DNA from 4 places in the Lysinibacillus sp. FSL W8-0992 genome. Region 3 is predicted to be linked to each of the others. Evidence: riboswitches for the same ligand, from Rfam matches in the RefSeq annotation. Region 3 holds a riboswitch; each other region holds the start of a gene.
What was found. A riboswitch is a leader RNA that binds a small molecule or an ion and turns the genes downstream of it on or off. The one in region 3 is predicted to bind cobalamin.

Region 1 (7,972 bases), 1.4 Mb from region 3:
TCAGCCGCAACCGTCGCTGCGCGCCGTTTGTTGCGTCTTACGTTACGTGCGTTCCCGCAGGAGTCTGCGTGGATTTTTACTTGGTTAACCATAAAATTCAATACTTACACAGTAAATTATTTGTGTGACTGGTGCTCCGCATATACACCTAACAAATATCAGACTTCCTATATCATAAAAATCCACTTCGCTTTCCGCGGGCACATTGTAAGCAGCAGGAGTGTGCGTGGATTTTTACTTGGTTATTTATAAATACCCTACTTGCAATGCTTTATGCAAATTGTATCAGAATTGTTTGAGTGACTGGCACTTATGTAGTTTTTGTGAATTGTTCAGATACATATGTTAAATACGGTTTGCCTGTCAGTGGATGTGTTTGAATATCGGCGTATACTCCAAAAACATCACGAAGCAGTTTAGGCGTTAACACTTCTTCTGGTGTGCCGTAATGAACAATACTACCTTGTTGTAAAACATAAATTTGATCACAGTACATAGCAGCCATATTCAAATCATGTAAGGCAGCGACAACAGTCAAATGCAATGTTTGAATTAAGTCCATTAATTGTAATTGATGCTGAATGTCTAAATGATTAGTAGGCTCATCTAAAATAAGCACTTGCGCCTGTTGTGCTAGTGCACGTGCAACCATCACTCTCTTTTTTTCTCCTCCAGAAAGGGAACTAAAGCTGCGTGTTTCTAAATGGGCAATACCCGTTTGAGACAATGCCTCTTTCACTATTTTAAAGTCTTCCTTATCGTCCATTTCAAAAAGCTTCTTATGTGGCGTTCTTCCCATGCTCACCAAATCTTTTACATTAAAGTCGAATAACACAGGTGTTTCCTGACTAACTACGGCTAAATTTTTTGCAATCGCTCTACTTGATTGCTGAAAAATATCTTCCTCATTCAATAATACTGTTCCACTTTCGGGCTTTAATAACCGATACATATTTTTCAATAGTGTCGACTTTCCACTACCATTAGGACCAATTAAACCGACAAATTGCTTTTCCTTTATTTGAATGCTTACTTCTTTTAATATGCGCTGATCATGAATGGAGAATGATACATGCTTCGCCTCTAATGTCATACCTTTAATCTCCTTCACCAAATGAATAATTGTTACGGCGTAGTAGCCAAATGAAAAATGGACCGCCACAAAAGGCAGTAATGATTCCAATTGGCATTTCTTCTGGAGCTATTATCACGCGGGCAATCGCATCTGCCCAAACTAAGAAAATCCCTCCTAATAATGCGCTAATAGGGATAACATATTTATAATTAGACCCTACTATTAATCGCACGATATGCGGAATTATTAAACCAACAAACCCAATGGAGCCACTTACCGCAACGAGCACACCTGTTAGTAATGATACGAGTAGTATCAATTGAATTCGAAATTGTTGAAGATTAACACCTAATGTGACCGCCGCTTCTTCCCCAAGTAGTAATAAATTTAAATTTCGATAATGTAGCCATAACAAACCAAAAACGATGAAAAAGATAATAGCTGGAATGAATAAATTACTCCATTTTGCGCCCGCAAGACTTCCAAGCATCCAATACATAACGGCTTTTATACCGCCCTCTTCCTTAGACATCATTAACATAAAATTTGAAGTAGCAGATAATATAAACGATACAGCCATTCCTGCTAGCAACAAACGGAAAATAGAAATACGTCCCCCTACACGTGACAAGAAAAATACCAACACAATTGCTATAAAGGAGCCTAGAAAAGCAGCTACTGAAAGGGCGTAAATACCTAAAAATGAAAAAGCGCCTAAAATGATGACAGCCGTGGCACCAACTGTCGCACCTGAAGAAATACCTAAAATATATGGATCTGCAATAGAATTACGGACAAGTGCTTGCACAGCTGCTCCAGCAATAGCTAAACCTGCTCCAACAATGGCTGCAAGCATGACACGTGGGACACGTATTTGCCATATAATAATTTCTTGTGAGCGGCTCCAATCAGGCTCTATCGTATTTGAGAAAATAGGAATTTTCGAGAAAATAACCTTCCATACATGTAGCGGTGTAATTGACACTGAGCCAATCATAATAGCAACCGTCATTGAAGCAATCAGTACTAAAAGAAGGGTCAATGAAAATAGCATAAATTTTTTATTCATTTGCTTATTAACTCCTTATCAATCTTGATAAATACGAAGCAATAAAAAAGGGTATTCTACGCACGAATGCATAGAAATACCCTAGGTTAAACAAAGTTGGAGAAGTATCCATCAATTGTCCGTAATTGCTTGCATCCTCGTGGGCATTACAGGTATGAACTAATTGGCAGGTCTCCTGGCTTCGATTCAACGTTACTATGATTGCCTTCCCATTCTAAAAACAGTGGCTACTACATCATAGAACTCCTCGTTACAGTTGCGGGACAGCGTCGGACTTACACCGACTTCCCTTTTAAGTGGCACTTGTTAACAAGCGTCACACCATTAGTTTCTGAAATTTTAAAATTATGACGATTCTATCATACATAATTATCGTAGTCTATAGCTTCTTTCATCTAGGAATCAATCTTTCCTCTTTTCAACTTCATACAAATGGATTTTGCACAAAACCTAATCCATAATTTCTGCACATTTACTTGTTACATTAAAGACAAATAAATAGTAAGGAGGAAATTCATATGGTATTAAAAAGAAATTTTTTCCTAGGCTTTATAGCAGCAATGGCTTTACTAATATTATCAGCTTGCTCTGACGATGCAGCGAAGACGGACTCTGCTAATGGTGACGCAATGGACCATAGTGCAGAAACAGGCCATGGAGAAGAGATGAATCATTCCAGCTCGGGTGAAGTTCCATCCACTTTAAAAACTGCTAAAAACCCTAAATTCCCTGTAGGCAGTACTGCTATTATTAAGGAAGGACATATGTCTGGGATGGCAGGCGCCGAAGCAACGATTGTTGGGGCATATGATACAACTGCCTATATTATCTCCTATGAACCGACTACTGGTGGAAAGAAAATAGAAAATCATAAATGGGTAATACATGAGGAATTAATAGATCCAGGTGTTGCCCCATTGTCTCCAGGCACTGAAGTCAAAACAGATGCTGCACATATGAAAGGCATGGAAAATGCTACTGTTCGCATTGATGACGCAGTACAAACGACCGTTTATATGATTGATTTTCCATTAACAACTACTGGTGAAGAAATGAAAAATCATAAATGGGTTACAGATAGTGAACTAACGTCAAAATAAAAACGAAACACCCTCTGCCATCAGAGGGTGTTTGTAATTACTTTTTGTCAGCAAGCTTATGCCATTTATAGCCGATTCCCCACACTGTCTGTAAGTAATCATCAACAGGAAAGCCACTTTTCCTTAGTTTTTCCCGTAAATTGCGGACATGCGAATCAATTGTTCGGTCTTCAATAGTACCGTTATATCCCCAAACTGTATTAATTAAATGCTCTCTTGAGAAAACTTTATTTTGATATTCAAGAAACAGCGCTAACATCGAAAATTCTTTCGGCGTTAAAACAATAGCTTCTTGTTGAAAAGACAATTCAATAGATTCTTTATTTAATCGTAGCCCTTCAAAAAAAATGATAGTTTCTTCAGTTTTTGTTCTTCTTAATACAGCATGTATGCGTGCTACTAACTCTTCCTCGTCAAAAGGCTTTAAAATGTAGTCGTCTGCTCCCAAATTTAAGCCTTTTATAATATCAGCCTGTTCCGCTTTTGCTGTTAGCATAATGACCGGTACATCCCAAAACTTCCTTATTTCCTGACAAGCTTGCCAACCATCCATATCTGGCATCATAATATCTAACAGCACTAAATCTACATGATTTTCTTCTAAATAGTCTAAAGCATCTCTAACTGATGACATCGCTATGCAATGAAAAGAAGGCTCTAAATAAAGCGTTAGTAACTCCAGCATCCTTGGTTCATCGTCAATTAATAATAATGTTTTCATTTGTTCCTACCCCTTAAATAATAATTCAAAAGTAGTCCCTTTGTTTTCCTCACTAACAACGGTTACTTCCCCTCCGTGTGCATGGACAAGCTCTCTAACAATAGCAAGACCTAATCCCATACCTCCATGTGCACGTGCACGAGATTTTTCAACCCTATAAAAACGTTCAAAAATATAAGGTAATTCCTTCTTCGGAATCCCCTTTCCAGTATCTTTAACAATGATTTTTAGTAAGTTATTTTGCCTTTTTACTATAAAAAAAGTAGAATCTCCAGATGAACAATAAGTTAATGCATTATTTAACAGATTCAAAATAATTTGCTCTAGCCTTACTGAATCGGCCATTAATGTTAATCCCTTTTCACATTGAACAAACAAGTGTATCTCTTTTTCCTGAAAAGCAGGTCTTAGCTTTACTTCGATACTTGCCACTAATTCATCCAATTGAAGACGTTCTTTGTTAATTACAAATGCGTTTTCATCCATTTTTGCTAAATCAAATAAGTCTTTAATTAACGTTGAGAGCCGATTCATTTCTTCAATAATAATGCCTAAATATTTTTGGCGATCCTGCTCCGTTAAATCTCGCTTGTAAAGAATATCTGAATAGCCTTTTATAAAGGTAATAGGTGTTCTTAGCTCATGCGCAATACTTGCTAAAAACTCCTTTCTTTCCTCTCTTAAATGATTTAAATCATCGGATAACTGTTGTATGGCATTCGCAAGATCGCTTAATTCATCTTTGCCATTAGTCGAAAGGGCGACAGTAAAATCTCCTTTATTCATTTTCAACGTCGCTTCCTTCATAGCCATTAATGGTTGGGCTAATTTTCGAGATAACACAATAATGACGGCGATCGTCACCAATGCCGAAACGAGGCCGACAATTAGAAAATGTTTGTTTAGTCGTTCCATTAACGCATGGATGGAATCTGTATTTTGAAACATAAACACATAGCCAACAGTCTTTTGCTGTTTAAGAATAGGACTAATCGTTGCAATATATTTTTCATCCTGCCAATTTTTCTCTAATACCTGACCACTATAAGGCACCCTACCCTTGAGCTTCTTTAAATAAACGTGTATTTCAGGGTGTGAAGATGAAGCAGCTAAAATTGTTCCAACATTATCTGTGATGACAACGTCTGTATTTTCTCTTGATTCCATTAATAATATATGTGATAACGTCTCCTCATCGAAATTTTGCTCTAATATCGTTCGATGTGAATTACCAGTTGTCTGCAAGTTTATTAATTCTTCTTCAACACGCGAGTTAGTCAAAGAAACATGTAAAAAAAACATCATAAATGTTTCTATACAAAACAATGTAATAAAAAAGATTATTCCAAGCTTTAATGAAAGTTTTTTCATGCCTTAACCACCTATATTTCAAAATGATAACGTGTAAGTGTGAAGATTTTATGCAGAAGAAAGATACTTTTATAAATATTATAAAATAAAGACTTCACGCCCACTAATTTTTCATCATCATATGGCATTTATATATGTAGCAATCATAAAGAAACGTGCCAGGCACCCACACAATTCTGAAAACTCCAAGATGTTTATAACTTAGTAAAAATCCACGTAGACTCCTGCGGGAACGCACGCAATGTAAGACACAACAAGCGGCGCGACAGCGACGGTTGTGGCTTACATCGTGCCCGCGGAAAGCGTAGTGGATTTTTACGATTGAGGAGCCGGAATTATGCTAGGAATATAAAAGAGGTGTCAGGCACACACACAATTCTGAAAACTTCAAGATGTTTATAACTAAGTAAAAATCCACGTAGACTCCTGCGGGAACGCACGTAAAGTAAGACACAACAGGCGGCGCGACAGCGACGGTTGTGGCTTACATCGTGCCCGCGGAAAGCGTAGTGGATTTTTACGATTAAGGAGCCGCTGATACTTGGGTCTTTATAAAAAAGAGCCAATAAGTATGTCGTATACTTATTGGCATCTTTTTATTAAATATATTTTTTAACCCAGTCTAAGAAGTTTTCAATTACTGTATCAAGGAATTTCACAGTACCTTCATCTGTTAAATTGCCTTCAGCATCAAATTTCGTGTGTACAGCACCGATATATACATCATTACCACTAAGTAATGGAGAATTAATTCCAGGTGAGAATAAAATATCACGTAAATGTAATTGTGCTTTAACAGTACCTAAATTACCCATTGATGCTCCCATCATGAACGATGGTTTGCCAACCATTACTTTGTCTACACGAGATAGCCAGTCAATAGCGTTCACCATAACCCCTGGCACAGTTCCATTATATTCTGGTGTTAACCAAAGTACCGCGTCAGCCGCTTTTACTTTTGCTTTAAAATCTAGTACTGTTTGTGGTGCTTCATTTTCGATATCTTGATCATACATTGGTAAATCGCGTAAGCTCAATACTTCTAGTTCAAGCTTTTCTGTATAACGTTTTTGAATAAATTTTGCTAATTGCATATTATAAGATTCTTTACGGATACTACCTACGATTGCTACTACTTTCATGTTGTTTCCTCCTAAATGGTTACTGCCATTAATATTTGTTAAGCTATTTTATTTTATACCGCCCTAATAATAGGTTGCAAATTCTTCAACTGGTTTACGATACCCACGTAAGCGGTGACTACTTTCCTTTTCCTTGCCAATTGTCATCATCAAGACAATCTCATGTGTTGCTGGTACATTGAATAATGCGCGCATTTGCTGTTGATCAAAACCAATCATCGGACATGTATCCCAGCCTCGATTTTTTGCTGCTAACATAAAGAGCATAGCTGAAAGTGATGCGTTACGAATCGCGTCTTCCTTCATAAACTCCTCACCACGTTCTTCGTAAAACTTCGCATTATCATCAATGAGTCCTTCAAGTTCATAGTTTGTAATAATGCCTAGATCAACCATCCCTTGACTAATGTGAGCCGTTTGCTTGTATGCTTCCTTATCGCCTAGTACTAAAATAACTCCGGAAGCTGAATGTACTTTATATTGTCCATATGCAGCCTCGCGAACTCTCTCTTTCAATTCTTGATCTAACACAACGATATATTCTGTATGTTGCAAGTTGAATGCTGAAGGTGCAAGCTTGACGTCCTCTAAAATCGGTCGGATATCCTCCTCCGTCATTACAACACCGTCTATAAAATTATTTGCCGATCGACGTTTATCAATTAACTTTGTAAATTCCATGTTGACGTACTCCAATCATCCATTATGCTTTAGTAAAATTGTGTTCCTTAAGAATAAATGACACCTTACTCATATTCTTTTTCAAATGAAACCGTACTTCTTACAGTATCAATTGGACGAACAAGCCCTTCAATTTGTGCACGTTTAGGCTCTAAGAAAGGCGGTAATGATAGTTTTTCCCCCAATGTTTCATAGGGCTCATCACCCATAAAACCAGGGCCGTCTGTCGCCCATTCAAATAAGATTTGTGGTGCTACACGTGCATATAGCGATTCAAAGAAGTGACGGTTAACATAACCAGATGTATTGAAACCAAAGCCTTCTAATCGTTCTGTCCACTCATTTAAAACAGCACGATCTGCTACGCGAAATGCTGCGTGATGCACAGTACCAAAACCTTGACGAGCTGCTGGCAGGATTGTGTTATATTCCACAACAATTTGTGCACCGTTGCCTCCCTCTCCGACCTCAAATAAGTGGAAGTCTCCTTCAGCTGTAATTTCTGTGAAGAGCATTACTTTTTCTAGCATTTCTTTGAAATAGTCAAAATTCGCAACACGCACAAATATTGGACCTAATCCTGTAATAGCGTATTCTAGTGGGATAGGACCATCTTGCCAAGGTGTACCTGTAGCAACTCCTTTGTTGTTTTCATCAGAAATTAGTTGATACTGCTGATCGTCAAAATCAACAAATGATAATGTTTGCTTGCCGAATTGTTCTTTTATGCCTGTATGTTTGACATTTAAGCGCTCAAATCGTTTTACCCAGTATGCTAATGCTGCATCTGTTGGCACTCGGAATGATGTTTTA
Region 2 (7,972 bases), 1.1 Mb from region 3:
TTCATTGAATCGTCCATTGATAGTTTAAAGCAGCTTACTAATTCGCCACGTGCTTTTTTCCCACTGTTTAATGCAGTTGGCGTTGCTGGTTGGTACGCTTCCATCATTGCCTCAACAGAACGTTCTGCTAACACAGTGTTCCCTTGTGCTAAATATAAAGCGATGATAACAATACGATCTTCATATTTTTCTAAAATTTCTTCTCCGTCACGACTTTTCATTGCGTAGCTATCATAAAATTTACTCGCACTCATAAATGAAGGGAAACGGAAATTGTAATCGTATGCTTTTTTGTATAGATGTTTAATAAAATCTATATCATACATGTCAATAAATTGTTTCTCATAGTAACCCTCATCGACTAAATAGCGAATTTTTTCTTCAATATCAATAAAATAACGTAGACGCACATTTACATATTCTAAAAAATAACGGCGTGTTGCTTCACGGTCCTTTTCAAGCTCTAATTGACCTGTCGTGCTATAGCGATTAAGCACCTCATTATTAAGCTTTAAATATGTTTTCATCCCTTCACCCTCGTTTCATAAAACATTTGTATTACTTCATAATCAGCCTGATATCCCCGTAAATCTAATTTACATACTAACGGGACCTTATAGGCTTCTGCAATTTTCTCACCAGCTCCGCCAAACACATGGTGTCCAAAATTACTATTACCACTAACAGCTACTCCCTTGCAAAATTCCTTGTTTTGCTCTAAAAAGCGGGCTACTTTTGCAGGAATATCACCTAAGCCGTCTGTGTATGTTATTAAAAGATAGGGCTCAGTCAACAATAATCCTTCATATATTTCAATTGACTCACCATCTAATTTAGTAACAATACTTCGCACATTACCTGTACGACTGGCATAAACGATCATATTGCAATCATCTCAATTTGAGAAACGATTTCTTTGACATCTCCTATAAATGTGTCATTTACTTCAAGAACAGGCACACTTAAAAAGCCTGCGTCCATAATTTTTTGTTTTGCTTGTTCGTCATGATCAATATTCACAATTTCTGCCTCAAGTCCTGCACGTTGTAATTCCGATTTGACCCAAAGACATTTTGGGCATATAGTTTTAGTATAAAGTTTCATTTTAAATTCCCTCTTTTCATAATATAAAAAGGCTATCTCTCGGGAGAGACAGCCTAAGTTAGAAACGTAAAAAAGCCAAAGAATAGTCACGTCCCCATTTCTTATTCCCCGAAGAAAGGTTGATTTGTTTTATGATAGGCAGGTCTCCTGGCTTTGCTTCATTCTCTGATATCCTTCCCATACCAACGCACAGTGGATTAAATCATCGTCAGCTTAACAGTTGCGGGGACAGCGTCGGATATACCGAACTTCCCTATTAAACTACATATAGTAGTACCTACATAAAACGAACACAATATATTGTTATTGAACACAATTAAGTGTACCATCCTTCAAGTAAAAAGTAAATCCAGAAAAGTGAATTCTTTATAGTGTAACTTTTCATTATATTCTTTAGGAAGAACAAACTGTTAATAAATGAAAACGACTAGCTAGTTAAGCATAATAAACAACATAGTTAGTAGTTCCAAAGAAGTATAGCTTGATTTATAGAGACTATTCATAGAATCTCCAGGAATTATTATGCTACCTACTGCAGCCTATATTAAACTGAAGATTATATTTAATATACTTCTTAATATAAGTTTATATCTGTTAAACCATTTTAGCCACTATCGTAAGCCCTATTACTTTTTAGAAAAAAGATTTTAAAATGAACCTGCCGTATGTTCGATTTCATTTTTAATCATTTTGTAGCGATCAAACCTGTCTTTGTTGTTTTGCACTCGTTTGCTTTTCTAATTAAAAACAAATAGCCATCTGACATCAATGAAATCTCGACATCAGATGGCAATATAAGTTTTAAGCATGACTACACGTAAAGGTACCGACTAGCTCAGTTATGAGCTGGAATAAATGATTCAACAATTGCAGCTAAAGCTTGAATGGTATCATAGCTATCACCTGGAAACTCCGATTGGGCAAAGTCGACTTGAAGTTCCTCACACAATCTATGACACTCATATCCTACTTCAAAATAGGACTCAATATCCGCTGAAAGGGAAAGGAGCTCACAAGTGACGATACCTTGAGCACCCTCGCCTTGCAATGTATTAATTTTATCTTTTACATTTGGACCTAGCCAGTCACCTTTCCCATGACCGCTTCGATATGTAATATGCCAGTTATCAATTTGAACTGCTTTTGAAATGGCTTCGGCTAATTCGGAAAATTGGCGTACATAGTTCTCGTTTTTTTCCGGATCAATTGGCTGACTATGGACGGTATATAAAACATGCGTCTGTGCTCGTTTTTCAACAGGAATCCATTCATATGCACGTTGAACACGATCTTTATATACAGCAAGTAATTCATCGTTTAAATGCCAATTTTTCGCATGAATGACCTTAACGTCATGAGAAGCTAATAACGTACTAACTTCATCATGAAACGCTGCAGCACCTGTAGACATAATCGGATTTACAGGTAGCGTAATAAAAGTTGTGATACCCTCTTTAAGCATTGTGTCAACAACATCTGGAATATAAGGTTCTGTATGTTTGTATGCATTATATACTTTTACAGGCTGTGTTAAGCGATTCTGTAAAGAATGTTCCAGCCCTTTAGCAATACGCCCCGTATTTACTGCTAATGGATCAACACCACCTAATTTTTTAAATTGTGCCGTAACGTTTTCAATCACATGAGGTGGTGGTGTTTTACCTTTCATTATATGTGTAAAATAAGGTGTTACATCGTCTAAAGATTTCGGTGCGCCATAAGCGTAATAAATTATACCAATCATATTTTAAATCTCCTTTTCTTCATTATAATAAGTTAATTTTTATGGATGTTGTAGTTGCTGCATATTTCTACCCGAAACATGAGCTTCCATCATTTGCAAGAATTTGAGCACAATTTTACCGGGGTAAAGATTGGATTTCCATCTTGCATATAAATTTCAGCATCAATTTCAAAAATTGTTTGAAACATTTCTTTACATAATACACAATGTGGTGAATCGTCGTAATGTATTTTTCCTTTCTTTAGTACAATCAGCCGTTCACTATTTTGTGCAGCTTGGTTAATATCATGTAACACCATAATAACGGTCATATTGTATTTATGATTTAACTCTTTTACAAGCTCCATCACTTCTAATTGATGTGCAATATCTAGATATGTTGTTGGTTCATCTAGCAGTAACACTTTAGGATGCTGCGCTACAGTCATTGCAATCCAAGCACGTTGCCGTTCACCTCCAGACATCGAAGGCAGTACACGATTTTGCAAGTCTTTCAATCCAGTTACATCAATCGCCCAATCGACAATTTCTTTATCCTCTTTTGACAGGACCGTCTTCCCTCCGCTATGCGGATGACGCCCAAACTCTACTAACTCGCGCACTGTTAAATCTAATTGATGACTATTCATTTGCGGGAGCATCGTTAGTGTTTTAGCCACTTCTTTCGACTTCATTTCATGAATGTTTCGTTCATCTAAAAATACTGTACCACTATTTGGTTTTAAAAGACGTGAAATCACACGTAATAATGTTGATTTCCCCGAGCCATTTGGACCTATTAAACTAACAACTTCTCCTTCATTGATCTTCAAGGTAATATCATCTAACTTGAACTTGGTGAACTCATGTTGATATTGAATGTGCTCAGTTCGTAGCAATGGAATTCCCCTTTCTATGAATTAAATAAAGGAAATACGGCCCACCAATAAATGCTAGTAAAATGCCAACAGGAAACTCAATAGGATCAAATACTGTTCTCGCAATTGTATCAGCGAAAACAACAAGTAAGCCACCAGCTAAAGCTGAAGTAGGTAGTAAATATTTATGATCTCCACCGATAATTAGTCGTAAAATATGCGGTACAACCAAACCGACAAACCCAATTAATCCGGCAACACTTACTGCTATTCCTGCTAATAGCGTACTTAATGCAATTAAAAAGAATCGACTTCGTTCAACATTGTGCCCTAAAAGGCTTGCCATTTCATCTCCAAGACACATAATACGAATATGTTTAATTGCATAAAAGGATAATACAATTGCTACAAGAACATAGTAAATAATCATTTTAAACTGCACCCAACCAACACCAGTCAAACCACCAGACAACCATGGCAAGACAGATTGTACACGATCGCTATACAAAATCATAAGTGCATTTGTTCCTGCACCACAAAGTGCATTAATGGCTACCCCTACTAAAATAATTCGCATTGGGGATGTACCACCCTTTTTCACCGATAAAGAATACACTATCATTGCGGCGACAAAGGCACCTAAAAAAGCTGCAATAGGTAAATATATGATATAGCCAGGAAAAACAACCATTACTGCCACCGCCATAATTCCAGCGCCGGAAGTAATTCCAATTACCCCTGGGTCAGCTAATGGATTTTGCATGACACCTTGTAAAATCGAGCCTGCAATAGCCAAACAAACGCCTATAATTATACCCGTTAGTATACGGGGCATACGGATTTCCCACACGATTCGTCGTGCCATCGTATCTTCTGAACTAAAAATTCCATTAAACACTTCACTTACCGAAAACGAAACTTGCCCGATCATAAGGCTACCAACACTCACTATAATCAACAGGATCGGTAACATAATGAGAGCCAATCTTCGTTTTTTAGCAAGAGGGTGTGCATATTTTTCCTCTTCTACTATCATTCGTCATTTCCCCGCTATAAACAATTATTTCACTGCTTCTTCTGCTGTCTTTAAAACTCCTCGCATATAGTCAATGGCTTCTACAACCTGTGTGCCAGGATTGTCAAACAATTCTGCTGGTAAAATGATAATCTGATTATTTTTTACTGCATCTAAATTTTTCCACGCCGCATTTTCTTTCAATTGTTTTTCAAATCCTTCTTTTACTGTCGCTGGATTCGCGTGCGTAATCAGCATAATTACTTTTGGGTTGCGCTCAACAATTTTCTCAACACTTAAATTTGCATAAGTTGGAAACTTATCTGTCGCTGGTAAATCAGCTGCGATATTTTTTCCACCTGCCTTATTTAAAATATCTCCGTATAACGAATTATCAAGCGCAGCTAAATATGTACCTGGTGCTCCGTAAACGATTAAAGCATCTAAAGTTGATTCTGAACTGTCTTTCGCAATTTTCTCATCTATTTGTGCTACTAACTCATCTGCTTTTGCCGTGTTATTAAATAACACGCCATACTTTGAAATCGTTTTTTTTATATCATCTACAGAATTCATGTTCAAGTAGACAATTTTCGTACCTGTAGCTTCCACCGTTGTAGCGAATTGCTGGAAGCTTGGTGGGACAATAAGTATTTCCGCATTCAATGCAGCAATCTGCTCAAATGATGGTTCATGCGGGTTACCTATCTCTTGAATAGCTTTTACATCCTCCTTCATATCGGATGTAATCGTAGGTCGACCAGTAACATTTGCACCTAACGCAAGCAAAATATCCATCATTCCTGGATTTAATGTTGCAACTGAACTCGGCGTTGCTTCAAACTCAAGCTTATTTCCAAGGTCATCTACTAATGTTACCGACCCTCCTGTTTCAACTTGTTGTTCCATTTCTACTTTATCTGTTGAAGCATTCCCATCCGCTTGTTTACTTTCTTCTCCACATGCTGCTAATGATAATGCTAACGCACCTACTAATAGAAATTTAAACTTCTTCATGTTAACTACCAACCTTTTCTTTTTATTTGAAATGAAATTGATAATCATTCTCATACGGTTGTTTATGATTCTATTTTAAATAATAATAATTGTCAATAAACGTTTTTAATGTTGTTTTTTTAATTTTTTTATTGCATAGCCAATTAATGTATGTTTTAATTGATAATGAAAATCAATATCAATTAAAAAATGTTATAAAGGGGTCATAAACATGATTACAGTTACTAACCGCTTTTTAGTAAAAAAAGGTTTTGCGAATAAAATGGCACCATTATTTATATCTGATAAAACTTTATTGAACTGGGAAGGCTTTAATAAAGTTGAAGTGAACGTTTGCTCTGAACCAGAAGATCACGATGAAATGAACGTTATGATGTTCTGGGATACAGTCGAGCAATTCAAAGCTTGGCGCGAATCTGATGACTTTAAAAATTTACACCGACGTGAAGAGATTGGTAACAAAGAAAGCAGCGAAGCATCCCCAATAATAGGTAATCGAGTTGTTATTTCTGAAATCGCCGCTACTTTAGTAAAGTAATTTCAGTACAAGGTTTTCTTAAAAGGCTGAAGATGCACCAATTACAACTTTAATCTTTAAGATTACCATTGCCCATATCAGTATAAATACAAGAATAATAACTATACGTTCTCAGACGTTTTTCATCGAGTTTACAGGCTAGCATTCTAACTCAATTCGTTTAAGAACGCTTTTAAAATTCTCTTATAAAACCACCCACAATAGATAATTGTGGGTCCTTCTTCATAAACAACAGTTTTAACGGCCCATTAAATTTGGCGTTTTTCTACTTTTGCAAGCTATCTTATTAGCCAAATTTTAAATTTAGAACGCTTCCCCTTCTCAGTTGAAATCAAAAAATTATTTAATTCCTTATTTTTCTATAACCTATTCTGAAAAGTACTCAATTAAATTTAAATGTACTTTCTTGGTTGCATTCAAACTCACAAAAATCTAGGCTTTTAATCGTTTAAAAAATGCAATTCAAGTTAAAATTGAATTGCATTTTTTTATTGGATGAGGAATCCACGGCAATAGTGCGGGATGAATATATCATCGGAGCAAAAAGCGTAGTCGCCTCATCCAACTTTTGAAAAAAAGTTTATGGGATAGTAATAGCTTACTTTAATTTTTAATCAATTAAATTAACTAATTCTAATGAACGTTTTAAAATCTTCGCCATTTGAGCACGTGTTAAATTACTCTGTGGGTTTAAATAACCATTAGACCCCGTCATAATATCTAGTGCTTGCAATTCTGATACTGCTTGCTTTGAGTAGTCAAATACTTTATCAGCATCTTTGTACGATAAAGCATTTTCATCAACTGTTACTTTATAGCCTTTATATTCAAGCATACGTAATATCATTGCAGCTGCTTGCTGACGTGTAATATTTGCTGTTGGATTAAATGTTGTGGCATTTACACCTGTTACAATACCGGCCTCTACAAGTGCTTGTACTTCATTTTCATACCACTGACCTTTAACATCCTTAAACGCAGTTGCTTTTGCTGATTGAATATTTAAAGCTCGAGCTATCATCACTGCAAATTGTGCACGTGTAATATTTTTATTTGGACTAAATGTTGTTGCTGTTGTACCTGTTGTAATCCCAGCAGCATATAAAGCCAAAATTTCATCCTTACTGAATACATTATCGATATCTGTAAAAGGATTTTTGATCGTATTATTAGGGTTGTTAGAGTTATTAGGGTTATTAGAGTTATTTGTTTCTTCCTCTAAAGCTGGCACATTAAACGTAAAGAATAATGTGTACGCACCATAACCTAAACTACCTGAATCGATAAATATTTTCGTAACGCCATTGCTATCTTGAACTAATGGTAAACGGACAACACGTACTTGATCCATTTTCTCACCAGTAGAACTAACTACTTCAATATTTTGTTGCTTACCATTTCCATCAATATAAGCAAGTGTTTCAAAACCATAAGCTTTACCGATTAGTGTCATTTCAATGTAACGTTTACCGTCAATCGTTACTAATTCAGCTTTTGTGAAGTATGGTGCTAAGTAGTTTGTAATAAAGTCAGCCATATTGCCGTTTGGATCAGCCTCCATTTTATACGTAATTGACTGACGTGTATTCTTTTCAATTGTATTTGTCGTCGTTGCTGTTACATTTGAAGAAATTGTCTTATCCGTCGTTACAGCTTCAAAAACAAGATTATCCAGTGTATCTGCTTCAAATGAAAGT
Region 3 (7,972 bases):
TACATGCGTCCCGTGTGGATCAGAAAATGAGGTATTGGCAGGCGTTGCCGCATTATAAGGTGGAAGCACTTGAGACTTCAAATCTGGATGTTTATAATCTACACCAGAATCGATAACTGCTACTTTGACCTCATGATTTCCTGCTAATGATAAAGCCTTATCAATTTGCAGTAGATTTATATGATACATATCCTTTTTCTTTGGATCGACTGCATTATTAAAGGACTGGTACTTGTAGCTTGGAGATACACTTTTGACTCCGTTTTGCTTGGCATAATACGAAACAGCCTCTGTTAATGTTATGCCTTTTTTTAGTTGGATTACTTCGTAACCTAATGAAGGAATCGATCGAATTACTTTTGAACCAATTTTACTATGTACGGTCTTCGCAAGACCCGAATGTTTGACGATAATAGTATCGGCACTAATCCATTCGTTTCCTCCTGTTTGATCGTTGAACTGCTTTAATGCTTGCCTTTTGTTGCTAGCGAGCATACTTGTCACCAATTCTGGGTTCTGTGGTGCTTCAGCAAAGGCAGAAGCAGCAGGAACCATTAGTGCAGAACATGCTACGACAGCGATTGATTTCATCACCCAGTTTTTCAATTGTTTTTCCTCCTTCAGTAAAATATGACATTTCACTATTTATAACGGATGGAAAATAGAAAAGTTTCATATCTCAATAAATTTTTTTCAATTGTTTTAAAATTGTTTGAGTGCCTGGCACCCAAACAATTTAGAGCTGCTCGATAAGTGTTTGTAAGTCTTCTTTTGATCGAGGCATAGGCATGCCAACGTCAAATAACTTTTTGTTTTGTAAGGCGAGGGTTATTTCAAAAACCCATGGTCGTTCAAGATGGGCTAGTTCAAGTAACTTCTCTTGATAGAACAATTCGACCGGGTCCCCATTGTAAATGACTTTCCCAGCCTCCATAACAATTATTTGATCCGCCCATTCATAAGCCAAAGCGATATCATGGGTTGCCAATAAAAAAGTTCGTTCCCCATTTTCTAATTTAGCTAAGTAATGTAAAAGTTGTGCAGCATAATAATTGTCTAGTCCAGCAGTCGGTTCATCTAATAGTAATACAGAAGGTTCCATTGCCAGCACACCTGCCATGGCAACACGTTTTTTCTGTCCGACGCTTAAAAAATGTATGGGCTTATCAAGTAATGACTCAACCTCTGTTTGTGCTACTGCCCAGGCGATTTTTTCCTCGATTTTTTCATGAGACCAGCCAAGATTTAATGGCCCGAAAGCGATATCTTGCTTTACTGTACCTGAAAAAAGTTGATTGTCAGCATCTTGGAATACGATGCCGACCTGCTGACGTAATGCGGATAATGCTTTTCTAGAATAGCTAAGCGCTTCGTTGCAAAACGTAATGCTGCCATCGGTCGGTTTTAAAATTCCATTTAGATGCTGAAATAGTGTTGATTTGCCAGCACCATTATGACCTAGTAGGGCGATTTTTTTCCCCTTTGGAATTTGCAATGAAATATCTGTAAGTGCCTCGGTACCGTCTGCATAGGCATATGATAAATGTTTAAGATCAAAATAAAGCTCTGTCATGAGAAAAAACCTCCATATATTACGAGGAATAAAAATATAAAAACAATTCCAAACCAGTTTTTCTTGCTATAACATACATTGTCTTGCCAATAAACAGATTCGCCACCACGTGCTTGCATCGCATTATTTAGTTCACGACTACGTTGAAACATTTCCGCAAACAATGCTGCAATAAGCATGGAAATCGACCGTAGCCATTGCATAGGTGATTGATAGCCAAGGCGTGATTGTTGAGCAAGATGAATTTTTTGCATGCTATTTAAAAAGATGAAAATAAATCGATACGTTAGCTCTACTAATTCTACAAATAAAGCAGGCAGACGCCATTGACGTAAGACGTGACAAATAGATTGTACCGATGTCGTTAAAATTAAAAAGTATAAACAGCTAATACTGCCTAATACAGAGAACAATAGCTGCCGTGCTGTGATCATGCTTTCATTTCCGATGAAAAAGGTCCAATTACTAAGAGAAAATGCCCAGAAATGTGCTGGGAGGTTACTTGAATTTGGTGCAATTGAAATCAAAATAGATAGTAAACTGGATAGCAGAAAAAATCCTGGTAACAGCAGTAATTTCGCATAGTATTGGAAAGGGATTTTTGCGCCTAAAATGATAAAAGCACTCATTACAATAAATGTAATGAGTGAAATAAGTTCATCTCTCACGATAAGCGACAATAGCAGTAACCCCAAGGAAAACGTCATTTTTTCTAACGGATGAACGGACGCTAGTTTATTCATATAAGCATACTTATCAATGAGTAACATCCGTTTAACCTTCCTTATGCTTGCCGCGCATATAGCCTACGAAATAGCCAATAAAGCCAGCACCAATCGCAGCCTGTAATACGAATAATAAGCTTTCAATTTCACCACTTGGTGGCTCCCATAAGCTCTCAAACCATGGTTCATATTCTGCATTAATTTCACCGATTGCAGCTTCAGCTTCTCCGTCTGCACCACCGAATTCTGCACCTTTTTGTACGAAAAGAGGGATGATTGCTAAAAGTACAACGACAGCTAGTAGCAGTAAATTTTTCTTCATCCTAATGTGCCTCCTTTGCTGAGAAAACACGTAGTGCCTTTAATTCGCTCACATTGTATTTTTTTAAGAAATTCATAACGATAACTGTTAAAATTCCTTCACTAATTGCTAGAGGGATTTGTGTTAAAGCAAAAATACCTGCAAATTTTGTGAATGAAGCCATAAAGCCTCCTACTTCAGAAGGGAAAGCCAATGCTAATTGAACTGAAGTGACAACATATGTACCTAAGTCCCCAAGCATCGCTGCAAAAAAGACAGCAATAGAGAATGATAGACCGATTTTTTGAGAACCTTTAAAGACATAATACGCAATAATTGGTCCTACAATTGCCATAGAGAAAGCATTCGCACCTAAAGTGGTAATACCACCATGCGCTAAAAGTAATGATTGGAATAATAAAACGATTGTGCCAATCACACTCATGGCTAATGGTCCGAAAAGAACTGTACCAAGGCCAACACCAGTAGGATGTGAGCAACTTCCTGTTACTGATGGAATTTTCAGTGCCGATAAGACGAATGCGAATGCACCTGATAAGCCTAATATCATTTTCGTTTCAGGATTTTCGTCAATTGTTTTTCGAATAGAACGTAATCCTAAAATAATAAATGGAATCGAAATAACCCACCAAAAAATCGCCCATTCAATCGGCAAAAATCCTTCCATGATATGCATGGCAAACGCTCGTTTTGGTACTAGTAAAAGAGCCACTAAGAAATAACTAAGTTTCCAAAAAGAAAATTTCAAAACCTTTCCTCCTCAACAGTAATTTTCGAATGTAGCGTGCGCAATAAAAAAAGCACTTCTCCGTTTCGGAAAAAGTGCATAGCTGAAAAAGCAAATAGAACTGTCATTTGCCAAGCCGCACACCTATCCTCGTAGGTTGAAACGATCACGATTTTCTCGGCAGGTCTCCTGGCTTTAGTTCAACATTTTATAGGCCTTCCCGTCCTATGGACAGTGACATTTTCTATAAAATTCCCTAGTACAGTGGCGGGACCGCGCCGGACTTGAACCGGCTTCCCTTTTAAGCAAAATGTATACACTTCGCACCGAAAAAAGATGAAGTTGTGAGTTTTCACGAAGAAGTGTAACATGTTTTTCCAATCATAAGCTATCCTTTTTTTTGTAAAAAATTTTTTATAAAATAACAATCTAGAAAATTCAGATAAATGTCAGAGAAAATCTATCAATTTTAATGAAATATTTGTTGAAATTTTATTAAAAATCTAATAAATAAAAAAGAAATGTTGAAAAGTATAAAAATGATAGGCTATGATAGAAACAGTTTTATATTCGTTTTATTAACATTTCATTTCAAAATTTAAATATAAATCCATCATTAAGTGCTCGATATACTTCGAGATAATAGGGAAATCGGTGTAAATCCGATACAGCCCCCGCTACTGTAATAGCTGATGAAATCGCAATGCCACTGAAAACTTGGGAAGGCGCGAAAGTAAGAGGAAGCTTAAGTCAGGAAACCTGCTTAGTTGATGATATGCAAACTTTTCGGAGGGAGAAGTGAAGCGAGAGCGGATACGTGTATATTCGTTTTTATTTTGGCTTCTATAAAACCTTTACTCTTCGATATCGAGTAAAGGTTTTTTCTTTTTCCTAAAAGTAGAATGAGGGGAGAAAAGCAATGACAACTTGGAATTTAGAGGGCATGAAAACCCATCTTTTTATTTGTAATGGTAGTAGTTGCATGAAAAAAGAAGCTGAGGAAATTACGCTCGCAATACGAGACGAAATAGAGAAATTAGCACTCGATAAGGAAATACATACGACAAGAACGCGTTGTAATGGCAGATGTAAAGATGCTTGTGTTGTGATCGCGTACCCACAGGGAAATTGGTATCGTATACCAACAGTTGAGCATGGTAGAACACTTGTACAAGATTTAAACCATGATTCTTTACACAGCGAGCATGTTTTTACACTGACAGAAGGTACGTTGCAACGTACCCCACAAACAACAGCCATTAAAGGCATCGACAAGGTGAAAGAGGGGTAAAAAATGGCGCAAAAAGGAAAGATTTTTGTTGTAGGCTTTGGACCTGGAGATTTCAAGCATATTACGACACGTGCTGTAGAGGCATTACAACAAAGTGAATTTATTATCGGTTATAAAACGTATGTTGAGCTCATTCAAGATTTAGTAAGTGCGAAGTCGATTGTTAGTACTGGTATGACAGAAGAAGTGTCACGAGCACAAGAAGCGGTACGTCAAGCGGAGGCTGGAAATATCGTTTCTGTTATTTCGAGTGGTGACTCAGGCGTATATGGGATGGCTGGACTTGTATATGAAGTACTAATTGAGCTTGGGTGGACGGAAGCAACAGGTGTTGAAGTCGAAATTGTGCCAGGAATTTCTGCTATTAATTCGTGTGCAAGTTTGCTAGGCGCACCGATTATGCATGATTCTTGCACGATTAGTTTAAGCGATCATTTAACACCTTGGAATTTAATTGCAAAGCGTGTGGAAGCTGCGGCGATGGCCGATTTTGTCATTGCGTTATATAACCCAAAAAGTGGTCGCCGTACACGTCAAATTGTAGAAGCCCAACGGATTTTACTAGAATATCGATCACCGGATACACCTGTAGGACTTGTGAAAAGTGCCTACCGTGATCGTCAGGAAATAACGATGACGACTTTAGCAGAGATGCTCGAGCATGATATCGGCATGTTAACTACAGTTATTATTGGAAATTCATCGACATTTTTCTATGACAATAAAATGATTACACCGCGTGGCTATCAGCGCAAATATACACTTGGAGAAGAAAAACAGCCTTTACGTCCACACCAGCGTTTAAGAGAAGAAAATGAGCCGTGGGCAATGAACCAAGAAACAGGTACTGCAAGTCATGACTTTGCTGCAGATCCAAATGCAGGACGTCTGAAAAGTAGTATTGCGATAGCACCTGCGCCTGTATCGGTACAAGAAAAATCATCTCTAGAAATGGCAGCAACTGCACTAGCCATGGTGAAAGGAACAACTGTCACAAAGGCTACAACGAAGTTAGTTCAGCAAAAAATGGAGTCGATTTTTGAACTTGCTGTTAGTCCTGGGGTAGCGAATAAATTTTTCACTCCACAGCAAATGATGACGTTAGCTGAAGTTGTGGGAGATGAAGGCACGATGGAATATACACCTGACCATCAAATTCATTTAAAAATTCCAACGACAGAGCCAGAAATTATTACTGAAAAGTTAAGAGAAGTAGGCTTTTTACTCGCACCAATTGGGGATGTGCTGTCATTAAAGGCTTGTGACTTCTGTTATGGCGAGAAGGCAGATTCAATTCCATATGCAGAGGAGATTCAAGCAAAACTTGGTGGGTTGTCGTTGCCTAAAACGCTGAACATTGGCTTTAATGGCTGTGGCATGGCGTGTTATCGTGCAGTATTTGACGATATAGGTATCGTCTATCGGAAAAGTAAATTTGATGTTTTTATCGGTGCGAAACCAGTAGGGCGTACTGCACATGCAGCACAGCCAGTTGTAGAGGGACTAGAGCCAGAACAGCTTATTCCGCTTATTACAGACATTATTGAGGAATATAAGGCAAATGCACATCCAAATGAACGCTTATTTAAGTACTTCAAACGGTTGAAAAAAATATTGCATTTTACGTATCAAGATATGTCGTCAAAAATAAAAGTAGAGCCAGCTCCGTGCGGCGACTAGTGAGGAGATAAAAGATGAAAGCAATTTTATTTGTTGGCCATGGTAGCCGTTTAGCAGCAGGAAATGACGAGGTACGAACGTTTATAGAGCAAATGACGCCACGTATCGATGAAAGCTTTTTAGTAGAAACATGTTTTTTAGAGTTTGCCTCGCCAAACATTGAAGATGGTATAACGAATTGTGTGAAGAAGGGTGCTACAGAGGTACATGTAATCCCGATTATTTTACTTCATGCTGGTCATTCAAAAATGCATATTCCAGCAGAAATCGAACATGCACGTGAGCATTATCCAAATATTACATTCACGTATGGACAAACAATCGGTATTCATGACGAAATTTTTGCTATTTTAGAAGACCGCTTAGCAGAAATCGACTTCAATACTGAGGAAGAACATAAAGATACTGCTATTTTATTAATTGCACGTGGTGGCAGTGACCCAGCGGCAAATGGTGATTTTTATAAAATTACACGTTTGTTATGGGAAAAACTAAACGTTCAGTATGTGGAAAGCGCATTTATGGGCGTGACAGATCCGCGTGTTGAAGAAGGCATTGAACGCTGTGTCAAGCTCGGTGCTAAAAAAATTATTATGTTACCGTACTTTTTATTCACAGGTATTTTAATGGAACGTATGAATGGCATGTGCAAGCAATTTAATGAGCAATATCCTGACTGTGATATCCAAATTGCTAATTATTTTGGCTACCATGATCGTTTACAAAATGTGTTGTTAAACCGTATTGAACAAGCTGTGAATGGTACATCAACAGGTATGCAGGATTTAGAAAATTATCGTGCTTATGCGGCGGTACATGGACATGCGCATCATCATCACCATCATGACCATGATCACGACCACGACCATGACCATGACCATGACCATGACCATGACCACCATCATGACCACGAGCATGATCACCATCACGATCATCATCATGACGAGGAGCTAGTAAAATGATTTTCATGTTAGCAGGTACGAGCGATGCAAGGAATCTAGCACTTGAATTGCAGTCAGTGGGCTATGCGATTACGGCTACAGTTGTTACTGATTCGGCTGCTACAAGCCTTGCAGAGGTAGGTCTACCACATTTAGTTGGTAGACTAACTGCTGAGGAAATGGCAGCAATACTTACAGAACAAGGGTATCGCTTAGTTGTCGATGCCTCACATCCATTTGCAGAGGAAGCTTCTAAAAATGCGATGGCAGCAGCAAAGAGTGCTGGCGTTCCATACATTCGTTATGAACGCGCAAATGAACATTACGAACACCCTCTTATTACAGTTGTTAAAGATTATGAGGAAGCAGCACAGTTAGCAGCTGTAAAACGAGGCGTGATTATGCTGACAACTGGCAGTAAAACACTTGCAACGTTTACAAAGGTGTTACAAGGCTTAGAAAATACACGTGTTATTGCACGTATGCTTCCTCGCCTTGATAATATGGAAAAATGTGAAGCACTTGGTGTGGCGCAAAGAGATATTGTTGCTATTCAAGGTCCCTTTTCAAAAGAATTAAACGAAGCACTATTTCGTCAATACGATGTTACATTGATGATTACAAAAGAAAGTGGCAAAGTCGGCTCAGTCGATGAAAAGCTAGACGCTGCACTTGCCTGTGGTATTGAAACGATTTTAATCGCACGACCAAAT
Region 4 (7,972 bases), 1.4 Mb from region 3:
ATTTTATCCGGGCAACGCTTGAATCATTGGCTTACCAGACGAAAGATGTACTGGATGCAATGGAGGAAGCGGCTGGCACACCAATTGAAGTATTGCGGGTAGATGGTGGAGCTGTAAGTAATGGCTTCTTAATGCAATTCCAAAGTGATATTTTACAGTTAGAGGTGGAGTTAGCAAAGCTTAATGAATCGACTGCACTCGGGGCAGCCTATTTAGCAGGGCTGGCAACTGGATTTTGGGAAAATAAAGAGGCGTTAGCTGCATTATGGGCAAATGGGCAAACCTATCAACCCAAAATGAGCACAGAGCAAAGCGCGATATTATATGCGGGCTGGCAAAGAGCTGTGGAAGCTACACGTTTATTCAAATCATAGCTAATGGGGGAGAAAGTATGTTTTCATTTGAGAACCGTCCTAAAATTATGGATTATTTAGAGCAATATAGCTTTGACGTATTAGTAATTGGAGGTGGCATTACTGGTGCTGGAATTGCACTCGATGCCGCATCAAGAGGATTATCTGTCGCATTGATTGAGATGCAGGATTTTGCGGCTGGTACATCAAGCCGTTCAACAAAGCTAATTCACGGAGGCCTTCGATATTTAAAACAATTTGATATGGGTGTAGTGGCTGAAGTTGGGCGTGAACGCGAAATCGTTTATGATAATGCTGTTCATGTAACGACGCCTGAAAAGATGCTGTTGCCTTTATATAAGCATGGTTCACTTGGTCCATTTACGACTTCAATAGCATTGAAGGTTTATGACCGATTAGCAGGTGTGAAAAAGCAAGAACGTCGCACAATGTTGAGTGCACAAGAAACAGCAGCGCTTGAGCCATTATTAAAGCGTGATGAGCTCGTTGGCGGCGGCTATTATGTGGAGTATCGTACCGATGATGCACGTTTAACAATTGAAGTGTTAAAAAAAGCGGTTGAATATGGCGCACTTTGTGTAAACTATGCTGAAATGACAGGATTTTTATATAACAAGAAAAAGCTAATTGGGGCAAAAGTAAAAGATCATGTAACAGGAAAAGTAGTGGAAGTTCATGCGGCGCAAATCGTCAACGCTACTGGTCCTTGGGTAGATGAAGTACGACAAAAAGATAAAAGTACGGACAAAAAACAATTACGTCTGACCAAAGGTGTCCATATTGTACTCAATCAAAAGCACTTCCCATTGCAACAGGCAGTCTATTTTGATATTCCAGATGGTCGTATGGCTTTTGCAATTCCACGTGATGGTAAAACATATTTAGGGACAACGGATACAGTTTATGAAGGAAATCCTATACACCCTACTGCAACACAACAAGATGTAGATTATTTAATTGAGGCTGCTAAAAATGTTTTTCCAACAGCCGAAATTACAAGAAAAACAGTTGAATCTTCTTGGGCAGGTGTACGTCCACTTATTTTCGAAAAAGGTAAAGACCCTTCTGAAATTTCGCGTAAAGATGAGATTTGGACAGCATCAAGTGGTTTGATGACCATTGCTGGTGGCAAGCTAACAGGCTACCGCCAAATGGCCGAAACAATTGTTGATAAAATTGTCAAAACACATAAATTTAAGCATGCAAGTCCATGTATGACACGTGAGCTGTCGCTTTCGGGTGCAAAGGGCATTAATGCTATTAATTTCCCTGATTATACTGCATATAAAGCTAGAGAGGGTGTTCAGTATGGCCTGAATTATGATGAAGCAAAGCATCTTGTGCAAAAGTATGGTACAAATGTTGACGCTTTATTTGATCAGGTAAAGTATTTGCATGAGCATGGCAGTACGATGCCTCTCGTGTTACATGCGATGCTGCTCTATGGTATAGAAGCGGAAATGGTTTATACACCTTGTGATTTCTTTATTCGTCGTACGGGATTATTATACTTTGATATTGATGCAGTGAAACGATATAAGGAGCAAGTAATTCAAGTAATGCAACAGCGTTTTCACTACTCAGAATCCCAAAGAAATACTTATGTTGCTCAATTAGAACAAGCCATAATAGATGCGACAAGTTTTGCGGATGTGGAGGTGTAGTAAATGGAAGAGCGTTATATGAAAATGTCGGATGGATATTTTGTGTTTACGCGAACATTGACTCCGGCTATTCCATGCATAGGTCATTTTCATATTTTACATGGCATGGCAGAGCATAGTGGACGTTATCTAAAATTTGCTCGAATACTATGTGCAGCAGGCTATGCAGTTACGATGCATGATCATCGTGGACATGGAGAAACAGCATCTTATAACGGCACATTAGGTTTTTTCGCTGAGAAAAATGGTTTTGACCGTGTTGTTGAAGATGCCCATGAAGTGATAATAACTATGCATGCTCAATTTGCCGATGTGCCTTTCATTTTGTTCGGTCATAGTATGGGTTCTTTTATTGCTAGAAGGTATATTCAGCTTTACGGCAATGGCGTGGATAACGTTATACTTTGTGGAACAGGAAACGTTTCAACATTGCATAAGATTGGACATTATGTTGCACAAGTATTAGCAATGCAGCTGGGCAAAGAGTTGGAGAGCCCTTTATTAAATAAATTGAGTTTTGGGAGCTTCAATAAGCAAGTTCCAAATGCTAAAACAGCGTATGATTGGTTATGTTCTGTAGAGCATGAGGTGCAAAAATATATCGATGATCCATATTGTGGCTTTATACCAACAAACCAATTTTTTGTTGATTTAACGGCTGGCCTTATGGTGCTAAATCGAAAAAAAGAGATTGAAAAAATAAATAAAAACTTACCGATCCTTTTGATAAGTGGTAGCAAGGACCCTGTTGGTGACGCTGGTCAAGGAGTGTATACAGTGGCAGAGCGTTTTGTAGAAGCAGGTATACAGGATGTTACAGTCTATTTATTTGAAGATAAGCGACACGAAATTTTAAATGAAGACAATCATCAGGCGGTTCATCAAGTTTTATTACGGTGGTTAAAAAAGTATGATACAAAATAAAATTCAGCAAGCAGAGGTTGTTGCAATCGTTGGACCAACGGCCTCTGGTAAAACAGCACTGAGCATTGAGCTAGCAAAAAAGTATAATGGTGAAATTATTAATGGCGATTCGATGCAAATTTATAAAGACTTAAATATTGGTACAGCGAAAATTACCGAGGAAGAGATGCAAGGTGTACCACATCATTTATTAAGCTTCAAAGAGCCAACAGAATCATTTTCAGTAGCGGATTATCAAAAACTGGTGCGTGCCAAAATTAGTGAAATACAGGCAGGCGGGAAGTTGCCAATTATTGTTGGAGGCTCTGGGTTATATGTACAAGCAGTGCTCTATGATTTCCAATTTACGGAGGAGCAGGTAGATGAGGTAGCACGTAAGGCATATTATGAGGAGCTAGAAAAGTTGGGTCCTGAAGCAATGCATGCAAAACTATTAGCATTGGATCCGAAAACGGCAGAAACAATTCATCCGAATAATACAAGACGTGTTATTCGAGCATTAGAAATGATTGAATTAAGTGGTGTTTCAAAAGCTTCAGATGAACATAATCGTGGAGAAATCCCCCTTTATCGCCATTTGATTTTAGGGCTTGGAGAAAATATGTCACGCGATGAGCTTTATGATCGCATAAATCGCCGAGTAGATTTGATGATGGACAAAGGGCTGTTACAAGAAGTAAAAGGGTTATGGCAGCAAAATATTCGAGGTGTACAGTCAATACAAGCGATTGGCTATAAGGAATTGTATGATTACTTAGATGGTCGATGCACATTAGAAGAAGCAATTGAAAGTTTAAAACAAAATTCTCGTCGCTACGCGAAAAGACAACTTACTTATTTCCGTAATAAGATGGACATTCATTTTATTGAAAAAGACTAAAAACTTTAATAATTTCTAAAAATTACTAATTGATAAATTGGTATAACATGCTACTATAGGAATGAAGAGGTAGAAAGAGAGTAGGGGAGGCGCAATCTATGAAATCAATCAATTTGCAAGATACGTTTTTGAACCATCTACGTAAAAACAGTGTTTTTGTAACTGTGTTTCTGTTAAACGGGTTCCAGTTAAAAGGAACAGTGAAATCCTATGACAACTTTACAGTATTATTAGTTGATGCTGAAAGCAAACAGCATCTCATTTACAAACACGCAATTTCTACTTTCGTTCCAGCAAAGCAAGTCGAATTTTTAGAGACAGAAGAATAGAGTCATTTTAAGCAGCTAGTGCTACATCACTAGCTGTTTTTTTTCGTTCACGCTATAATGTAATAGGAAATTGATATATTGGAGGACTATAAAGATGAAATCAATGGATACAACGCAATTATTAGAACAACTAGATGCTAACGAAGACCTATACATTATTGATGTGCGAGAAGATGATGAGGTAGCACAAGGTGTCATTCCTGGTGCTAAGCATATAGCGCTTGGAACAATTCCAGAGCGTTTAGATGAGATAGATAGATCTAAGCCTTATATTATCGTATGTAAAGCTGGCGGACGCTCGGCAAATGCATGTGCTTATTTAGAAGCACAAGGCTTTGATGTAACAAATCTTGAAGGCGGCATGCTTGCCTATGATGGGGAATTAGAATTTAAATAATGTAAAGATGAAGGTATTTAACAAGTCAGTTGTTAAATACCTCATTTTTTTTGTTTATATTAAATGATGGCAATGCAAAAAGTGCTGTTACCAAAACTTTTAACAATATTGACACTCAAAAAACTTTGTCGTAAATTTAAAGTAATTACATAAAAGCATTAGGTGCCCACTTTGGGAGAATAGGGAATAAAGTGAAATGCTTTAGCGGTCCCACCACTGTAAAATGGAGTTTTATAGAGAATACCACTAGCGATGGCTGGGAAGGTTCTATAAAATGTTGAGATTGAGCCAGGAGACCTGCCTAATTGCTTCGGATGATATGGACGATGGAAAAGTCTGTAGTTTATTTGTTATGAAATAAACTACAGGCTTTTCTATTTTTTTCATTCTTTTATGTAAAAGGCTAAAAAAAGGAGAGATGATGATGCAATTGCTACAACAAACGATTCAACACATTCAACGTACTAACAACAAAATGATGGAAAATGCGAAGGAACGTATAGATTCTCTTAGCAAGCCACCGAGCAGTTTAGGGAAGCTGGAGTCGCTTGCTATACAACTAACTGGGATTACGGGAGAACTATATCCTAAACTCGATAACAAAGTGATCATCGTATGTGCGGCAGATCACGGTGTTTGTGACGAAGGGGTAACATCGAATCCACAAAACGTAACATTTTTTCAAACATTGAATTTTCCTAAAGGGGTAACAGGTGTTTGTGCTATTGCTAAAATAACAAATGCAAAAATTGTAACGGTGGACGTCGGTGTCAAAGAGGATATTCCGCTTGATGCTGGTGTTTTAATTAAAAAAATTAAATACGGTACGGACAATATGGCGAAAGGTCCGGCGATGACGAGGGAAGAAGCAGTCCAATCAATTGAAGTAGGCATAGAAATAGCGACATCAGAAATAGCAAAAGGGGCAAATGTTCTTGGTACTGGTGAAATGGGGATTGGCAATACAACACCTAGTGCAGCTATATTATCAGTACTTCATGCTTGTCACCCGCATGAAGTGACGGGATTCGGTGCAGGGCTAGGGTCAGGAGGAATTGAACATAAAGTAGCTGTTATTCAAAAGGCTATCGAAATAAACAAACCTAATCGTCATGATGCAATCGATATACTTGCAAAAGTTGGTGGGTTAGAAATAGGGGCTATGGCTGGAGTAATCCTTGCGGCTGCCGCAAATCGCAAACCAGTTGTAATTGATGGCTTTATTTCTACAGTAGCTGCACTAATTGCATATGAGCTTGAACCAAAAGTACAAGACTATATCATACCTTCTCATGCATCAGAAGAACCTGGGGCAAAAATAGCAGCCGAATTGCTAGGAGTAGAGCCGATGCTTCATATGAATATGCGATTGGGAGAGGGCTCTGGCGCAGCATTAGCGTTTCCAATTCTAGACGCAGCTTGTTCGATGATGAGCAATATGGCTACATTAGCAGAGTCTATGGCGCTAATAGATAAATAATAATTGACGAGGAATAAGGTTTGTTCTTAGAGCGAAGGAAATAGTATATGCAATCTAGTTGATGGTAGCGAAGGCGAGTGACTCCTGTGGGAACGCACGCAGCCTAAGTCGCAACAATTCGCGCGACAGCGACGATTACGGCTTACATCGTGCCCGCGGAAAGCACCCGCCGAAGCGGATATTCACGGTAAAGCAAAAAGAGTTCGATTAATGTGATGGTATTTTTACGCTATGTAAGAAGAATGAAACTATAGCTGTTCATTCTTTTGCAGTAAATAAAAAATTAGAAGAGAACACGAGTTGATGGTAGCGAAGGTGGGCGACTCCTGCGGGAACGCACGCAGTGTAAGACGCAACAAACCGCGCGTTAGCGAAGGTTGCGGCTTACGTCGTGCCCGCGGAAAGCGCACACCGAAGCGGACATCAACGATATAGAGTTCGACTAATATGATGACATTTTTACGTTGTACCCGCAGAAAGCACTCGCCGAAGTGGACACAACGGTATAGCCTCTATTAAGCTCGGTTCAACTTCCGTAACGGCAAACGCCATTTCTTCATATATGAAAGAACTCGTAAAACCGTAATGACACCGAATAATACATATAAGAAAATATCGCCTGGTAGTAATTCCAGTCCAATAAGAAGACCTGCAAGTGCTGCCCATACACCGTAAATTTCATCGCGTAACACGAGTGGCTTCCGTCCAGCCAATAAATCCCGAACAATACCACCGCCTGAACCAGTTAAAACAGCAGCAACAATGACTGCACTAATTGGCATATTGAGTTTGACAGCGTACAATGCACCTTGTATAGCAAAAGCCGATAAACCAATAGCATCTGTGAAATTGCCCCAACGATGCCAATGCTGTATTAGATGATGCGGAAAAATAAAAAATATAGTAATTGCAGCAATCGCAATTTGGAACATCATATCTTGCCCCCACAATGTTGTGACAGGTAGACCAATCAGTAAATTACGAATGGCACCTCCACCGAATGCAGTTACAATGCCAAGTATATATACACCGAATAAATCGTATTCTTCTTCCATTGCAATTATTGCCCCGGAAATAGCGAAGGCAATTGTCCCGATGATGCTAAAAACTTCCCAAGCCATCACTTTCCCCCCTTATACGAGAATAATTTGTAGTAAGTCCGCCCCTTAGCTTAGCGCATTTAACAGCTAGACACAATAGCAATTTTTGCAGGGTTGCAAACAAATTGATAAGATAGGAAAGAACAATTTGAAACGGAGACGAAAACAATGACTTTTACAACCCATTTAACAGCAGAAACGTTAACATTAGCGGAAAAAATAGAAGAAAAGGTGCGCCCTTATCATACGAAGGTAGAGAATATGGCGTTCATCAATCAGCAAAAGGTACTTTCCGCATTCAGAGCGCATCAAGTAAGCGATTTTCATTTACATCCGTCAAATGGCTATGGCTATGATGACGAGGGACGTGACAATCTTGAGCGTGTATATGCACAAGTTTTTGGAGCAGAGGCGGCGATTGTCCGTCCGCAAATCATATCTGGTACACATGCGATTACGCTTAGTCTATTCGGTGTGCTACGACCAGGTGATGAATTGCTTTATATTTCAGGTCAACCATATGACACGCTACAATCGATTGTCGATGGTGGTGACAAAGATACGGGCTCGCTGAAGGATTATAAAATTGGTTATCGTCATGTAGATTTGATTGATAACAAAGAAATTGATTGGACTGCAGTTGCTGCAGCTATTACACCAAACACGAAAATGATAGCTATTCAACGTTCAAAAGGCTATGCAACTCGTCCTTCCTTTACCATCTCACAAATTGCAAAAATGTGTGAAAAAGTTAGAGAATTGGCTCCGAATGCCGTTATTTTTGTTGATAACTGCTATGGTGAATTTGTGGAGGCACAGGAACC

Region 1: another riboswitch for cobalamin. It lies ahead of NSQ74_RS06175 (FecCD family ABC transporter permease); the one in region 3 lies ahead of NSQ74_RS13440 ((2Fe-2S) ferredoxin domain-containing protein).
Region 2: another riboswitch for cobalamin. It lies ahead of NSQ74_RS18835 (glutaredoxin family protein); the one in region 3 lies ahead of NSQ74_RS13440 ((2Fe-2S) ferredoxin domain-containing protein).
Region 4: another riboswitch for cobalamin. It lies ahead of cobT (nicotinate-nucleotide--dimethylbenzimidazole phosphoribosyltransferase); the one in region 3 lies ahead of NSQ74_RS13440 ((2Fe-2S) ferredoxin domain-containing protein).

Annotation. Positions count from the first base shown of each region.
Region 1 is NZ_JBBOZQ010000001.1:1,265,820-1,273,791, reverse strand. Features, by position in the region: gene NSQ74_RS06180 (heme ABC transporter ATP-binding protein) at 311-1,093, opposite strand; gene NSQ74_RS06175 (FecCD family ABC transporter permease) at 1,098-2,144, opposite strand; cobalamin riboswitch at 2,293-2,485, opposite strand; gene NSQ74_RS06170 (YdhK family protein) at 2,663-3,244, shown strand; gene NSQ74_RS06165 (response regulator transcription factor) at 3,282-3,965, opposite strand; gene NSQ74_RS06160 (sensor histidine kinase) at 3,972-5,336, opposite strand; gene NSQ74_RS06155 (NADPH-dependent FMN reductase) at 5,936-6,478, opposite strand; gene NSQ74_RS06150 (nitroreductase family protein) at 6,542-7,159, opposite strand; gene NSQ74_RS06145 (ring-cleaving dioxygenase) at 7,225-7,972, opposite strand, start outside.
Region 2 is NZ_JBBOZQ010000001.1:3,750,437-3,758,408, forward strand. Features, by position in the region: gene nrdE (class 1b ribonucleoside-diphosphate reductase subunit alpha) at 1-527, opposite strand, end outside; gene nrdI (class Ib ribonucleoside-diphosphate reductase assembly flavoprotein NrdI) at 524-883, opposite strand; gene NSQ74_RS18835 (glutaredoxin family protein) at 880-1,104, opposite strand; cobalamin riboswitch at 1,224-1,400, opposite strand; gene NSQ74_RS18840 (ferrochelatase) at 1,940-2,848, opposite strand; gene NSQ74_RS18845 (ABC transporter ATP-binding protein) at 2,938-3,726, opposite strand; gene NSQ74_RS18850 (FecCD family ABC transporter permease) at 3,713-4,741, opposite strand; gene NSQ74_RS18855 (ABC transporter substrate-binding protein) at 4,766-5,737, opposite strand; gene NSQ74_RS18860 (antibiotic biosynthesis monooxygenase) at 5,949-6,275, shown strand; gene NSQ74_RS18865 (NEAT domain-containing protein) at 6,886-7,972, opposite strand, start outside.
Region 3 is NZ_JBBOZQ010000001.1:2,693,908-2,701,879, forward strand. Features, by position in the region: gene NSQ74_RS13415 (S8 family peptidase) at 1-606, opposite strand, end outside; gene NSQ74_RS13420 (energy-coupling factor ABC transporter ATP-binding protein) at 737-1,573, opposite strand; gene cbiQ (cobalt ECF transporter T component CbiQ) at 1,570-2,343, opposite strand; gene NSQ74_RS13430 (energy-coupling factor ABC transporter substrate-binding protein) at 2,348-2,620, opposite strand; gene NSQ74_RS13435 (energy-coupling factor ABC transporter permease) at 2,622-3,368, opposite strand; cobalamin riboswitch at 3,510-3,693, opposite strand; cobalamin riboswitch at 3,949-4,128, shown strand; gene NSQ74_RS13440 ((2Fe-2S) ferredoxin domain-containing protein) at 4,267-4,638, shown strand; gene cobJ (precorrin-3B C(17)-methyltransferase) at 4,642-6,318, shown strand; gene NSQ74_RS13450 (sirohydrochlorin chelatase) at 6,333-7,280, shown strand; gene cobK (precorrin-6A reductase) at 7,277-7,972, shown strand, end outside.
Region 4 is NZ_JBBOZQ010000001.1:4,051,932-4,059,903, reverse strand. Features, by position in the region: gene glpK (glycerol kinase GlpK) at 1-374, shown strand, start outside; gene NSQ74_RS20350 (glycerol-3-phosphate dehydrogenase/oxidase) at 392-2,038, shown strand; gene NSQ74_RS20345 (alpha/beta fold hydrolase) at 2,042-2,962, shown strand; gene miaA (tRNA (adenosine(37)-N6)-dimethylallyltransferase MiaA) at 2,949-3,842, shown strand; gene hfq (RNA chaperone Hfq) at 3,941-4,171, shown strand; gene NSQ74_RS20330 (rhodanese-like domain-containing protein) at 4,266-4,568, shown strand; cobalamin riboswitch at 4,712-4,887, shown strand; gene cobT (nicotinate-nucleotide--dimethylbenzimidazole phosphoribosyltransferase) at 4,993-6,048, shown strand; gene NSQ74_RS20320 (trimeric intracellular cation channel family protein) at 6,564-7,169, opposite strand; gene NSQ74_RS20315 (methionine gamma-lyase family protein) at 7,317-7,972, shown strand, end outside.